Regions from separate parts of the Streptomyces sp. NPDC057002 genome, predicted to be linked through region 1. Evidence: riboswitches for the same ligand, from Rfam matches in the RefSeq annotation. Region 1 holds a riboswitch; each other region holds the start of a gene.

Region 1 (3,410 bases):
GGTGAGCCAGCGAGTCGTCATGCCGCCAGTGTAGGTTTGTTTCAAACTTGAACCAAGACCCGGCAGGCCCCGAGTCCCGCCGGTCCGCCGTCCCACCCGACCGGGGAGCGTCGATGCCTCACCCGTACGTCCTGCTGTCCGCCGCCGTCTCCCTCGACGGCTATCTGGACGACACCGGGCCCGAACGCCTGCTGCTGTCCGGCCCGGCCGACTTCGACCGGGTCGACGAGGTCCGGGCGTCCGTCGACGCGATCCTGGTCGGCGCCGGCACCATCCGTGCCGACAATCCGCGCCTGCTGGTCAACTCGGACGAGCGGCGGGCCGCCCGCATCGCCGCCGGCCGGCCGGAATACCCCCTCAAGGTCACCGTCAGCGGCTCCGGCGACCTCGACCCGGAGGCCCGTTTCTGGCACACCGGCGGCGAGAAGGTCCTCTACACGACCGACCAGGGCGCCGAGCGTGCCCGGGCCCTCGGCCTCGCCACCGACGTGGCCCCCCTCGGCGCCGACCTCGACTGGCGGCGGCTCCTCACCCACCTGCACGACGTACGGGGCGTACGGCGGCTCATGGTCGAGGGCGGCGGCCTGATCCACACCCAGCTCCTCACCCAGGGCCTCGCCGACGAACTCCAGCTGGTCCTCGCCCCGCTCTTCGTGGGCGATCCGCAGGCACCCCGCCTCTTCGGGCCCGGCGGCTACCAGGGCGGCCGGCTCCGGCTGCTGGAGACACGGCGCATCGAGGACGTGGTCCTCATGCGCTACGAACCCACCGCCCCGGGCACCGGCGCCCTCCCCACCGCCGCCGACCACCACTGGCTGGCCCTCGCCTGCGAACTGGCGGACCTCTGCCCGCCGTCGGACACGGCGTTCAGCGTGGGCGCGGTGGTCGTCGCGGCCGACGGCACGGAACTGGCCCGCGGCCACTCCCGCGAGGGCGGCGACCCCGTCGCGCACGCCGAGGAGGCGGCCCTGGCGAAGCTCGGCCCGTCCGACCCGCGCCTCGCCACCGCCACGGTCTACAGCAGCCTGGAGCCCTGCGCCCGCCGCGCCTCCCGCCCCGCACCCTGCGCCCGGCTGCTCCTCGACGCGGGCGTACGCCGGGTGGTCACGGCCTGGCGCGAGCCGGACACCTTCGTCCAGGGCGCCGACGGCAGCGGAGTCCTGGCGGCCGGCGGGGCGGAGGTCGTCGTCCTCCCGGAGCACGAGCACCGGGCCAAGGCCCCGAACCGCCATCTGCTGTAGCGGGCGGGTGGTCACGAGTGGTCCCGCGGATGGCGTACACTGGAATCACAACGACGCGGGGTGGAGCAGCTCGGTAGCTCGCTGGGCTCATAACCCAGAGGTCGCAGGTTCAAATCCTGTCCCCGCTACTGAAGGCCGAGGGCCGGAATCCAAAAGGATTCCGGCCCTCGGTGTTTTCCGGTTCTCCACACCCCGGTTACTGCCCGTGAGCGAAGCGCATCGCTCCGCAGAACAACTGACACACCGTCAATACCCAGCAGTCACTTGCGGAGCGGGCAACTCGCCCGATTTAAGCCGGTCATGGCAGGTAAGTCCGCACGAAAAAGGTTAATGATCAAGTGGAACCGCTGGAATCCACTCCCCGGGTCTATTAACGTTCGATAACGCAGCGCGGTCGTCCCAGCCGTCACAGAAGGCGGCTCCGTGCGCACGCGCCGAATCCCGAAAGGGAACCGGGGAACCACCACTTGGGGTGAATCGGGCGTAAACCGCCGTGGAAGCACGGTCTGTTTACGCGCGTAGGAGACCTTCCTGCTCCGAACCCGTCAGCTAACCCGGTAGGCGAGAAGGAAGGAAAGGAGTACGCCCACGTGGCGTCCAACCGGCCTGCCCCCGCGGCCCCGTTCGCGCGGAACCAGCGCGACACCGAGACTTTCGGCTACGGCGGTCAGCGCACCGACGAGGGCCCGTTCCAGGAGTGGAACCCCACCGAGGAATCCATCCGTCCCGTCCGTGGCCGGCATCGCGTCACCAAGCAGCGCGGCGGAGGGCTCGCCCGCAGCTCCACCGTCCTGGGCGTCGGCGTCATAGCCGCCGTGGGCGCGGGCGGCATGGCCAGCGCCCAGACCGGCAAGCCACCGGTGTCCATCTCCGTGTCGGACCTGCCCTCGGTGGGTTCCCTCATCTCGGACGACGACACCCCCGCGGGCTCCGCGACTCCGCTCAGCGGCCTCGGCGCGACGACCACAGCCGACACCGAGGAGAACTCCTCCGGCGCCGGCGAGGCGCTGCGCGCCCGGATCATGGCCCAGGTCGAGTACCAGCAGGACCAGATCGACACCAAGGCCGCGCAGGACGCCGCCGACGCCGCCGAGAAGGCGGCCGCCGAAGCCGTCGCCAAGGCGCAGGAGGAAGCCAAGGCCAAGGCCGCCGAGGCCAAGCGGAAGGCGGAGGAGGAGGCCAAGAAGAAGGCCGAGGCGGAGCGGCTCGCCGCCCTCGCCAAGCAGTTCACGCTGCCGACCTCCTCGTACACCCTCACCTCGACCTTCGGTCAGGCCGGCGCCTACTGGTCCTCCGGCTACCACACGGGCCTCGACTTCGCCGCCCCCACGGGCACGCCGATCAAGGCGGTGCACAGCGGCACCATCACCGAGGCGGGCTGGAACGGCTCGTACGGCTACAAGACGGTCCTCACCCTCGATGACGGCACGGAGATCTGGTACGCGCACCAGTCCTCCATCGGCGTCAGCGTCGGCCAGAAGGTCAGCACGGGCGATGTCATCGGCCGCGTCGGCGCCACCGGCAACGTCACCGGTGCCCATCTGCACCTCGAAGTTCACTCCGGTGGTTCCAGCGGCGGAATCGACCCGATGGCGTGGCTGCGGGGCAAGGGCCTTAACCCGTAAGCGCCACAAGCCAGTCGAAGCACCGGCAGCCCTGACGACGACCCCCCGACGTCAGGGCTGCCGGTTTCCGGCATGTCCGGCGGCTGTTCACAGGACCTTTGCGTCTGACCTGGAATGAGCCGCTCTGGCACGGCCGTTGACGAGAGGCATGACTTCCCTTCGCAAGCTCGGCTCCTCCGACCTCGAAATCTTCCCGCTCGCCCTCGGCGGCAACGTCTTCGGCTGGACCGCCGACGAGGCACAGTCCTTCGCCGTCCTCGACGCCTACACCGCCGCCGGCGGCAACTTCGTCGACACCGCCGACGTCTACTCGGCGTGGGTCGACGGCAACCAGGGCGGCGAGTCCGAGACGGTCCTCGGCAAGTGGCTTCAGGCGCGCGGCAACCGCGCCGATGTCGTCGTCGCCACGAAGGTCAGCCAGCACCCCGAGTTCCAGGGCCTGTCCGCCGCCAACATCAAGGCCGCCGCGGACGCCTCGCTGCGCCGCCTGCGCACCGACTACATCGACCTCTACTACACCCACTTCGACCGGCCCGACGTGCCG
Region 2 (3,410 bases), on a different contig from region 1:
CCGGTGGATCCACCGCGTACATCCAGGCGATCTTGTGCCGGAGCTGGGTGAGCATCGAGGTCAGCGCGGGGCTGCCGGAGGCCTGGGCGAGCGTCTCGTGGAACCAGCCGCCCAGCGAGCGCAGGTCGTCGCTGTTGCCCCGGCGGGCGCGCTCCTGGCCGAGCCTGACCAGGCCGCGCAGGACCTTCAGATGGGCCTCGGTGCGGCGCTGGGCGGCGCGGGCGGCACCCAGCGGCTCCAGCAGCATGCGCATCTCCAGCAGGTCGGCGGCCTCCTGTTCGGTGGGTTCGGCGACGCACGCGCCCGCGTGCCGCCGGGTGACCACGAAGCCCTCGGCCTCCAGAGTGCGCAGGGCCTCCCGGACGGGGACGCGCGAGACGCCGTAGCGGCGCGCGAGAAGTTCCTCGGTGAGCCGGCTGCCGCGCTCGTAGACACCCGCGACGATGTCGTCCCGGATGGCCGTGCACACCGAGTGCGCGGGAATACGCATGACCGACCTCCGCTTAATCCCCGTGAAACGTCGACTGGTGACGTGTGTTCCGTGACTCTATTGCAATGAGCCGGAATTTCCGACGGCGGGCAGGAATCCAGGGATATTTTTTGGACAGTCGGCCGTGGCGAACGCCGAAAGCCCCGGCTCGGGGAGCCGGGGCTTTCGGGAAGCGGAGCAGTCGCCGTCGGACGTTCAGACGTCCACGCCGTGCGAGCGGAGGTAGGCGACGGGGTCGATGTCGGAGCCGTACTCGGGGCTGGTGCGGGCCTCGAAGTGCAGATGCGGGCCGGTGACGTTGCCGGTCGCGCCGGACAGGCCGATCTGCTGGCCGGGGGTGACCTTCTGGCCCACCGAGACACTGCTGGACGACAGGTGGCCGTACTGGGTGTACGTCCCGTCGTTCATCTTGATCACGACCTGGTTGCCGTAGGAACCGCCCCAGCCGGCCTCGACGACCTCGCCCATGCCGACCGAGTGGACGGCCGTGCCACTGGAGGCGTGGAAGTCGACACCGGTGTGACTGCCGGAGGACCAGACGGCGCCGCCGGTCTTGTAGCCGGTGGAGACGTACGAGCCGGAGATCGGGGAGACGAAGGTGTTGAGGCGCTTGCGCTCGGCCTCGCGGGCGGCACGCTCCTTGGCCTCGCGGGCCTCCTCAGCGCGCTCCTTGGCCTCCTTGGCCGCCTCGGCGGCGCGCTTGCGGGCGGCCTCCTCGGCCTTCTTCTTGGCGGCGGCCTCTTCGGCCGCCTGCTTCTGGGCGACGGCCTGGGCGTCGATCTTCTGGGCCACGGTGTCGCCCATGGTCACGACCGGAGTGAGGCCCGTCTGCTCGACAGCGGGCTCCGCGGCGAAGGCCGGGGCGGCCACGGTGCCGACGACGCCGGTGGTGGCGAGGGCGGCGACGCCCGCCGCGCGGGCCGTGCGACGCTGGATCCGGCTGGGACGACGGTGCTTCCCGGTGGCGCGTGTGAACGCCATGTAGTGGCTGATCCTTTCCTTCCCTCTCGCCTACCGGGTTAGCTGACGGGTTCGGAGCAGGAAGGTCTCCTACGGACCCCCTCGCGACTCGCGCGGGCGTCCGATTCACCCCAGGGACTGCGGTGGGTCCCCGGCTCCCCTGGCTCGCGCCGTACGGGGACTCGGCGATGACTGTCCGGTGCCGCGGGTGCGGCGCACTGCCTGACGAACAGCCCGGACGACGCTAAGCGGCGCCACTTTCAATTCCCAAACGGATCCCGGCTTTTGTAGCGCATCCCACAGGCCAGACGGGCAACTCCTATCCCAATTCGGGCATAAAGGAGCCCTGGTGCCTTAGAAGACAACCAGGGCCCCTGCGCGCGCGTGCCGCTCGCGTCCCGCTACTCGGCGGCGACCACGGCGACTTCGCCGATACCGAGGGCCTCGACCGGGCCCTTGATCTGCGCCGCGTCGCCGACGAGGACGGTCACCAGACGGTCCCCCGGGAAGGCGCTGACGGCCGCCGCGGTGGCCTCCACGGTGCCGGTCGCGGCGAGCTGCCGGTACAGCGCGGCCTGGTAGTCGTCGGGCAGGTGCTGCTCGACCTGGTCCGCCAGCGTGCTCGCGACGGCCGCCGCCGTCTCGTACTTCAGCGGTGCCACGCCGACCAGGTTCTGCACGGCGACGTCCCGCTCGGCGTCGGTGAGCCCCTCGGCGGCGAGGGTGCGCAGCACCGTCCAGAGGTCCTCGAGGGCGGGGCCGGTGTTGGGCGTGTCCACGGAACCGCTGATGGCGAGCATCGCGGCACCGGTCCCGTCCGGGGCGGACCTGAGGACCTGGGCGAACGCCCGTACGCCGTAGGTGTAGCCCTTCTCCTCCCGCAGGACGCGGTCCAGGCGGGAGGTGAGGGTGCCACCGAGGCAGTACGTTCCGAGCACCTGGGCGGGCCAGACGCGGTCGTGCCGGTCCGAGCCGATCCGGCCGATCAGCAACTGCGTCTGGACGGCGCCCGGGCGGTCCACGATGACGACCCGGCCCGTGTCGTCGGCGGTCACCGGCGGCACCGGACGCGGCTCGGCCGAGGAGCCGGTCCAGGCGCCCAGCGTGTCGCCGAGCAGCGCGTCGAGGTCGATGCCGGTGAGGTCGCCGACGACCACGGCGGTGGCCGTCGCCGGACGGACGTGCTTCTCGTAGTAGGCGCGTACGGCCGCGGAGTCGATCGCGGCGACCGTCTCCTCGCTGCCCTGCCGGGGCCGCGACATGCGCGCGCCCGCCGGGAACAGCTCCTTGGAGAGCTCCTTGGCGGCACGGCGGGCGGGGTTGGCCAGCTCGTGCGGGATCTCGTCGAGGCGGTTGTCGACCAGCCGCTCGACCTCGCTGTCCGCGAACGCGGGCGCCCTGAGGGCGTCGGCGATCAGGTTGAGCCCCTTGGCGAGCCGGGAGGCCGGCACCTCCAGGCTCAGCCGGACGCCCGGATGGTCGGCGTGCGCGTCGAGGGTGGCGCCGGCGCGCTCCAGCTCGGCGGCGAACTCCTCTGCGGAGTGCTTGTCGGTGCCCTCGGAGAAGGCCCGGGCCATGATCGTGGCCACCCCGTCGAGGCCGGCCGGCTCGGCGTCCAGGGGCGCGTCCAGCAGCACCTCCACGGCGACGACCTGCTGGCCGGGGCGGTGGCAGCGCAGCACGGTGAGGCCGTTGTCGAGCGTGCCGCGCTCGGGGGCCGGGAAGGCCCACGGCTTGGCGTCGCCCGCCTGCGGCTGCGGGTGGAAGTCCATCGTGGCGAGCTCGGTCACTTGGCCGCCTCCTCGTTCTCGTTCGTGGCCGCGGCTGCGGTGTCCTCGGTGCTTTCGGCGTCCTCGCCGGTCTCGTCGGAGACGGGCTCGTAGACGAGCACCGCGCGGTTGTCGGGCCGCAGCCGGGCCTTGGCGACCTCCTGGACCTCCTCCGCCGTGACGTCCAGCAC
Region 3 (3,410 bases), on a different contig from region 1:
GGAGTCGGCGTGCGAGCCGCCGTTCAGGATGTTCATCATCGGCACCGGCAGCAGGTGCGCGTTCGGGCCGCCCAGGTAGCGGAACAGCGGCAGGTCGCTGGCCTCGGAGGCGGCGTGGGCTACGGCGAGGGAGACGCCGAGGATGGCGTTGGCGCCGAGGGAGCCCTTGTTGTCGGTGGCGTCCAGGTCGAACATCGCCTGGTCGATCAGGCGCTGCTCGGTGGCGTCGTAGCCGACGAGCTCCGGGCCGATCTGCTCGATGACCGCGAGGACGGCCTTCTCCACACCCTTGCCGAGGTAGCGGTTCGAGTCGCCGTCACGCAGCTCGATGGCCTCGAAGGCGCCCGTGGAGGCGCCGGACGGGACGGCGGCACGACCGGTGCTGCCGTCGTCGAGGCCGACCTCGACCTCGACCGTGGGGTTGCCTCGGGAGTCCAGGATTTCCCGGGCTACGACGACGTCGATGGACGGCACGAGCATCTCCTTCTTATGTGACGCGGGTACGCGGGTCGCGAGGACCCGGCGAGGTGCGGGCCGTGGTGGCTCGCGACATGAGCCTAACCGGCTCCGGCCGATCGGCCACCGGGTCGCCCACCCGATGGACAGAACCGAGAGTAAATTGTTTCCGAACGGAACAAAGCCAGGTTGCAAAGACCGGCAGAAAAAAACCCCGCCCCGGCGCGCGTACGGGGGGAACACGCACCGGGGCGGGGAGCCCTTGAGAGCCGCTGCTTACTTCAGGTGCAGCTGCTGGCCCGGGTAGATGAGGTTGGCGTCCTGGACGATGTCCTTGTTCAGCTGGAACAGCTTCTCCCAGCCGCCCTCGACCTTCTTGTCCGACGCGATCGAGCTGAGGGTGTCGCCCTTGACGACCTTGTACTCGCCGTCGCCCTTCTTGACCTTCTTGCCGGTCGGGGTGGTGACGGTCTTCTTGGCGGCCGGGCGCTCGTCGGAGCGGGAGGCCGGCTGCTGCTCGGTCTGGCGGGACTCGGTGCCCTGCTGGCTCTGCTGCGAGGAGCCGCTGCCGGAGTCGTCCGAGGAGGAGCCGCCGCTGTAGCCGGCGCTCGACAGGCCCTTGCCGCAGACCGGCCAGGCACCCTTGCCCTGGCCCGCGAGGACCTTCTCGCCGATCTCGATCTGCTGCTCCTTGGTGGCCTGGTCGGCGGTGGCGGCGTACTTGGTGCCGCCGTAGCCGGACCAGGTGGAGGCGGAGAACTGCAGACCGCCGTAGTAGCCGTTGCCGGTGTTGATGGACCAGTTGCCGCCGGCCTCGCACTGGGCGACGGTGTCCCACTCGGAGGCGGTGGCGGCGGAGGCGCCGCCGGCGGCCATCAGCGGGGCGGCGACAGCGGCGCCGGTGACACCGGCGACGGCGATGGCACGGCTGGCCTTGGACGGACGGCGGTGCTTGCCCTTGCTGGAAAACAGCATGGAAGGATCCCCTCACCGACGCCTGCGAGGTGAGCTGTCGGGTTCGGGCCGGTTGAGTTGCCCGGCCGCGCCCCTCCCGGGACACGGCTTCACCCCAAGCCCTTCCGGCGCAACTGGCCGGTCGGGCACCTACCTTGGGTCCCCCGCTCCTGCCTACGGCGCTTGACGCGACGACTGTTCCCGTACGGCCGCTGGCAGGATTCGGCGTTGCGGCAGCCGGGGCTCGTGGTGACGAGCGGTCCCGACCGTAGCCACGCGATCCGCTGAATTTCAAAGACGATCAGGGCTTCTGAGATCTATCTCTCACGAGCCCCAAACGGGACATTAGCCGCGAAACATGACGCGAACTCGCGCGGTTTCGGGGCGACTTCCGCCCTCGTTTCCGCACTGCCCGAACAGCTACTTCTCGTCCGCTTCGCCCTCGACCGTGAGCGTCTGACCGGGGCGGATGAGGTCCGGGTCGGCGCCGACGGCCTTCTTGTTGCCGTCGTAGAGCTCGTGCCATCCGCCGCTGATGTCAAGGGAGTCGGCGATGGACCAGAGACTGTCGCCGATACCGACGATGTAGGCACCCTCGGACGTGTCGTCGGAGCCCTCGTCACCGCGCGAGGCGTGACGGCCCGTGGACTCGTCCGTACGGCCGTTCTCGGGCGGGAGGGTTTCGTCGGCGCTGGGGCCTCGGTGACGGCCGGAGCCGGTGTCGGATCCGTCCTCGGTGCCGGCGGACGCCGAAGGGTTGTCGTCCTGCCCCGAGTTGTCGGACTTGTCACGCTCGGGCGTGGCCGACGGGGAGCTTTCGGGCTCCTGACCCTGCGAGCTGGAGTCCTCGGATTCGGGCGACTTGTCGGACTCGGCGGTTTCGTCCTTCGACGTCGACGGCGCGTCAGGGGACGGCGAGTCGGACGACGAAGGGGACGAGCCGAGGGAGTCGAGCAATCCGGGCGAGTCCGATGAACCGGACGAGTCGGGTGATTCGGAGGTGTCCGACCCCTTGTCCTGCTCGAGGCCGGAGAGCAGTCCACAGGTGCGCCAGGCACCGGCTCCCTGCTCGGCGAGGATTCTCTCGGCCACGGCTATCTGCTGGGAACGGCTGGCCAGGTCGGCACTCGGGGCGTAGTCGAGGCCGCCGTGGTTCTCCCAGTCCTCCTGCGACAACTGCAGGCCGCCGAAGTAACCGTTGCCACTGTTCTGGCTCCAGGCGCCGCCGGTCTCGCAGTCCGCGACCCGGTCCCAGGTCGTGCCGTCGGCAGCGCTGGCGCCGGAGGCTCCGAGGAGCGGGATCGCGATGGCGGAGCCGGTCACTCCGGCCGCGACGAGGAGAGCCGGAGCCTGGCGGGGGCGACGGTGCCGACCGTTCCCGGAGAGCATACGGAGACCTTTCGCGAGAGGAGCAGTGACCAGCGCGCCGCAGGTTTTCCCGGGCCACGCTGATGATGGGTGAACGTATAGGCAGACGATCACTTGTCACAAGTTAATGCCGCGTAGATCACGTGAAGATCACAAGTCTGACGGCGTGTCACCTTTGAGTGGGCGTGAACTCCACCGGCAGGGTGCGCAGCCCGCGCATGATCAGGCCGCCGCGCCACCGCAGCTCGGCCGGGTCGGCCGCGAGCCTCAGGTCCGGGAGGCGGGTGAGGAGCGTGGCGAGGGCGGTCTGGCCCTCCAGGCGGGCGAGCGGGGCGCCGAGGCAGTAGTGGATGCCGTGGCCGTACCCGAGGTGCTGGTTGTCGCGGCGGGCGAGGTCGAGCACGTCCGGATCGGCGAACCGCTCCGGGTCCCGGTCGGCGGCGGCCAGGACGACGAGGACCGGGTCGCCGGCCTCGATGTGCTGTCCGCCGATGGTGAGGGGCTGCGTGGCGAAGCGCCAGGTGGCGAGTTCGACGGGTCCGTCGAAGCGCAGGAGTTCCTCGACGCCGGTCTCCAGGAGGCCTCTCTCCCCGGCGGCGAGGGACGCCTGGAGCCGGGTGCGCTGCTCGGGG
Region 4 (3,410 bases), on a different contig from region 1:
CCGGCCTGTCCTGCGGTACTGCGCCGACTTCCACTCCATGAGGGTGCGCAGTGCGGCCGGGTCGCGTTCGTCGAACACGAACCGGGGCCCGCCGGCCTGCCGGCCCAGCCTGCGCTCCTTGGCCAGGGTGGTCTTCAGGAACTTCGGCGACTGGGCGCGCAGCACCGACTCGTACGTCTCGTAGCCCTTCTCCACGTCGATGACGTAGGTGGCGTGCTCCTCGGCCGCGTACCGGACGAACAGCCGCTGCTCGGCCTCCAGGTTGTCGAAGGCGAAGCTCGACACCGAGCAGGCCTTGAGGAGCCGGCCCGTGTCCAGGTCCAGGCCCGGCCGCAGGATCGCCCCCTGCGCGTCCGAGACGCCGAGCCCGATCGCCCGGCCCTGGCCCAACGGGCCCCGTTCATAGGGCAGGAAGCCGGCCGGCTCCTCCCCTTCGTACACCACCGCGACCCGTGCCTGCGGCCTCACCAGGCCGACGGCTTCGGTGAACTCCGGTTCCATGAAAGGGTTGCGCGGTGCCTCGGAGGCAGCGCGCAGCGCGCGCCAGCGCTCCTTTTCCCCTTCGCCGAGCTCCCCGGGCCCAGCCACGCGAATGCGCCCACTGCTCAACCTGACCCCCCGATCAAGTCCCCCCTGGACACTTGGAAGGTACCGCCCGAGACGGCCTCGCCGGTAGGTAGCGGACCATGTTGTTGCCAACTGGTACAGAGGCCTTCAACCGGGCAATCGGTGTCCACGGCGCGATGAAACGAAGGGGCGCGCTGTCCGTATTCTCAGATCATGGCCGCACCCATCGCATATTCACTCATCGCCACCGACCTGGACGGAACGCTGCTGCGCGGCGACGACACCCTCTCCGACCGGTCGCTCGCCGTGCTCGAACGGGTGGCGGAGGCCGGTGCCCAGCACCTCGTGGTGACGGGCCGGCCGGCGCCGCGTGTGCGACCGCTCCTCGACGACCTCCGCTGCACGGGGCTCGCGGTGTGCGGGCAGGGCGCGCAGGTGTACGACGCCGGCGCGGACCGGCTGCTGTGGTCCATCACCCTGGACCGGGAACTGGCGGAGACCGCGCTCGGCAAGATCGAGGCCGAGGTGGGGCAGGTGTACGCCGCGGTCGACCAGGACGGGGTCGACGGGCTCACGCTCATCGAGCCGGGCTATCTCATGCCGCACCCGACGCTGCCGGCCGTACGGGTCGACCGGCGCGACGACCTGTGGTGCGAGCCGATCAGCAAGGTGCTGCTGCGCCATCCCTACCTGTCGGACGACGAGTTGGCGGCGACGGCCCGTTCGGTGGTCGGCTCACTGGCGACGGTGACGATGTCGGGGCCCGGCACGGTCGAGCTCCAGCCGTGCGGCGTCACCAAGGCGACGGGCCTGGCGCTGGCCGCCGAGCATCTGGGGCTGCGGCCGTCGGACACCATCGCCTTCGGTGACATGCCCAATGACATCCCGATGTTCGACTGGGCCGCCCACGGCGTCGCGATGGCGAACGCCCATCCCGAACTCAAGGCCGTGGCCGACGAGATCACGCTGTCGAACGAGGACGACGGCATCGCCGTCGTCCTCGAGCGACTGCTGGGCGGGACGGCTCAGTACGGGCCGTTGACGTTGTCGATCGAGCCGTAGCGGTCGGCCGCGTAGTTGCAGGCCGCGGTGATGTTGGCGACCGGGTCGTACGGGTCCCACGACGTGCCGTCCACGTGGTAGGCCTGGAAGGTCGGGTCGATGGTCTGGAGCAGGCCCTTGGACGGGGTGCCCTTGACGGCGTTGGAGTCCCAGTTGTTGATCGCCTGGGGGTTGCCGGACGACTCGCGCATGACGTTGCGGTAGATGCCGTCGTACGACCCCGGAATGCCCTTCTGCGCCATGACGTCCAGCGCCTCGCGGATCCATCCGTCGAGGTTGTCGGCGTAGGTCTTCGCGGAGGCCTGGGTGGCCTTGGCGACGCCACCGGCGGGCTTCGCGGCCGGCTTGGCGGACGACTTGGTCGCCTTCTTCGCGGTGGTCGCCTTGGTCGTCGACACCTTCAGCTTCAGGCCCGGGTGGATCAGCTTCGGGTCGTCGCCGATGGCGGAGCGGTTGTCCTTGTAGAGCTTCTTCCAGCCGCCCGATACGTCGTACTTGTCCGCGATGCGGTAGAGCGTGTCGCCCTTGGCCACGGTGTACGTGAGCGACTTGGGCTGGGCCGCCTGGGGCACGGACTGTGCGACGGCGGGTGCGCTCTGCGGCGCCTCGGCGGCGCTCGCGTAGGTGGCTCCGAGGAGCGGGAGGGTCAGTGCCGCTCCGCCGGTGCCGGCGATCGCGACACCTCGGGAGAGCGGGTTGGTTCTGGGGCGACGGTGCTTGCCTCGTCCGGCCATGGCGAAATTCCTCTCCGGCGCCTGCGAGGTGAGCTGTCGGGTTCGGGCCGGGAGGTGCCCGGCCGCGTACGGCGGTGTACTGCCGTGCGCGGCTTCACCCCGAGCCGTGCCGCTGTGCGGACCGGCGACTTACCTGGGTCCCCCGCTCCTGCCCTGCGTGAGTGAGTCGGTTCGTGTGGGGGTCCGGGCGGCGGCAGGATTCGGCGTCCGCCGGACTGGCCGGGAACGTATGCGAGAGCACATGTCGGGAACAAGCGCCGGAGTCACATATTGCGCGGTTGACCTTGGTCGGGGGTGTTTGGTCCACTTGATCCTTTGCGAGAGCCAAGGCTCAACTCGCGTTCGACTGAAGGGGGTACGGGTCGATGTCGGGGTGGCGCGACAAAGGGGTTAACGTGATTCAACTCACTGATCACAAGCCCGTGGGGCAATTACCGTCAAAGGGAATTTGCTCAATCGTCATGGCAAATCGTGAATATCTGACTATCGACTGGTAAGTCGACAAATGTCTGTTCTTATGGCCCGATCGAAAACATAACGGTCGTGATCAGATACCACCCGGCCTGTAACCATGGGCGCTGGCGGTGATCGAAACGTGACCGGATACGCTGACTCGAGTGATGGCAGCGACCTATCGACAATCCGCGTAATCACCGGCAGACACAGCAGACAGGAGACCCCTCGTGACCGACGTCGGGCCGTTCGGGCTGAGCGTGCGGGACCAGGCTCTGGAAGCCGATGTCCAGGCCGGGTTGGCGGCTGTCGAGGAAGGCTTGTTCGAGGCCACCAAGAGTGAGGTGCCCTTCATCACGGAGGCCGCCCAGCATCTGGTGCGGGCCGGCGGCAAGCGGTTCCGTCCGCTGCTCGTGATGCTCTCCGCCCAGTTCGGCGACCCGTACGCGCCCGGGATCGTGCCGTCGGCCGTCGTCGTGGAGCTGACCCACCTCGCCACGCTGTACCACGACGACGTGATGGACGAGGCGACGGTGCGCCGCGGGGTCGCGAGCGCGAACACCCGCTGGGACAACTCGGTCGCGGTCCTCACCG

What was found. A riboswitch is a leader RNA that binds a small molecule or an ion and turns the genes downstream of it on or off. The one in region 1 is predicted to bind cyclic di-AMP.
Region 2: linked by a shared signal. The riboswitch ahead of ACFT32_RS38695 (M23 family metallopeptidase) and the one ahead of ACFT32_RS24125 (M23 family metallopeptidase) in region 1 are both predicted to bind cyclic di-AMP.
Region 3: linked by a shared signal. The riboswitch ahead of ACFT32_RS30735 (transglycosylase family protein) and the one ahead of ACFT32_RS24125 (M23 family metallopeptidase) in region 1 are both predicted to bind cyclic di-AMP.
Region 4: linked by a shared signal. The riboswitch ahead of ACFT32_RS15440 (LysM peptidoglycan-binding domain-containing protein) and the one ahead of ACFT32_RS24125 (M23 family metallopeptidase) in region 1 are both predicted to bind cyclic di-AMP.

Annotation. Positions count from the first base shown of each region.
Region 1 is NZ_JBHURZ010000004.1:889,412-892,821, forward strand. It holds gene ACFT32_RS24110 (MarR family winged helix-turn-helix transcriptional regulator) at 1-21, opposite strand, end outside; gene ACFT32_RS24115 (dihydrofolate reductase family protein) at 114-1,241, shown strand; tRNA gene ACFT32_RS24120 (tRNA-Met) at 1,296-1,369, shown strand; cyclic di-AMP (ydaO/yuaA leader) riboswitch at 1,664-1,820, shown strand; gene ACFT32_RS24125 (M23 family metallopeptidase) at 1,832-2,866, shown strand; gene ACFT32_RS24130 (aldo/keto reductase) at 3,015-3,410, shown strand, end outside.
Region 2 is NZ_JBHURZ010000010.1:240,926-244,335, forward strand. It holds gene ACFT32_RS38690 (GntR family transcriptional regulator) at 1-490, opposite strand, end outside; gene ACFT32_RS38695 (M23 family metallopeptidase) at 686-1,471, opposite strand; cyclic di-AMP (ydaO/yuaA leader) riboswitch at 1,484-1,648, opposite strand; gene ACFT32_RS38700 (M16 family metallopeptidase) at 1,852-3,240, opposite strand; gene ACFT32_RS38705 (M16 family metallopeptidase) at 3,237-3,410, opposite strand, start outside.
Region 3 is NZ_JBHURZ010000006.1:546,926-550,335, reverse strand. It holds gene eno (phosphopyruvate hydratase) at 1-474, opposite strand, end outside; gene ACFT32_RS30735 (transglycosylase family protein) at 733-1,431, opposite strand; cyclic di-AMP (ydaO/yuaA leader) riboswitch at 1,436-1,602, opposite strand; gene ACFT32_RS30730 (transglycosylase family protein) at 1,831-2,799, opposite strand; gene ACFT32_RS30725 (cytochrome P450) at 2,948-3,410, opposite strand, start outside.
Region 4 is NZ_JBHURZ010000003.1:228,226-231,635, forward strand. It holds gene ACFT32_RS15430 (GNAT family N-acetyltransferase) at 1-594, opposite strand, end outside; gene ACFT32_RS15435 (HAD family hydrolase) at 781-1,629, shown strand; gene ACFT32_RS15440 (LysM peptidoglycan-binding domain-containing protein) at 1,593-2,363, opposite strand; cyclic di-AMP (ydaO/yuaA leader) riboswitch at 2,369-2,545, opposite strand; gene ACFT32_RS15445 (polyprenyl synthetase family protein) at 3,047-3,410, shown strand, end outside.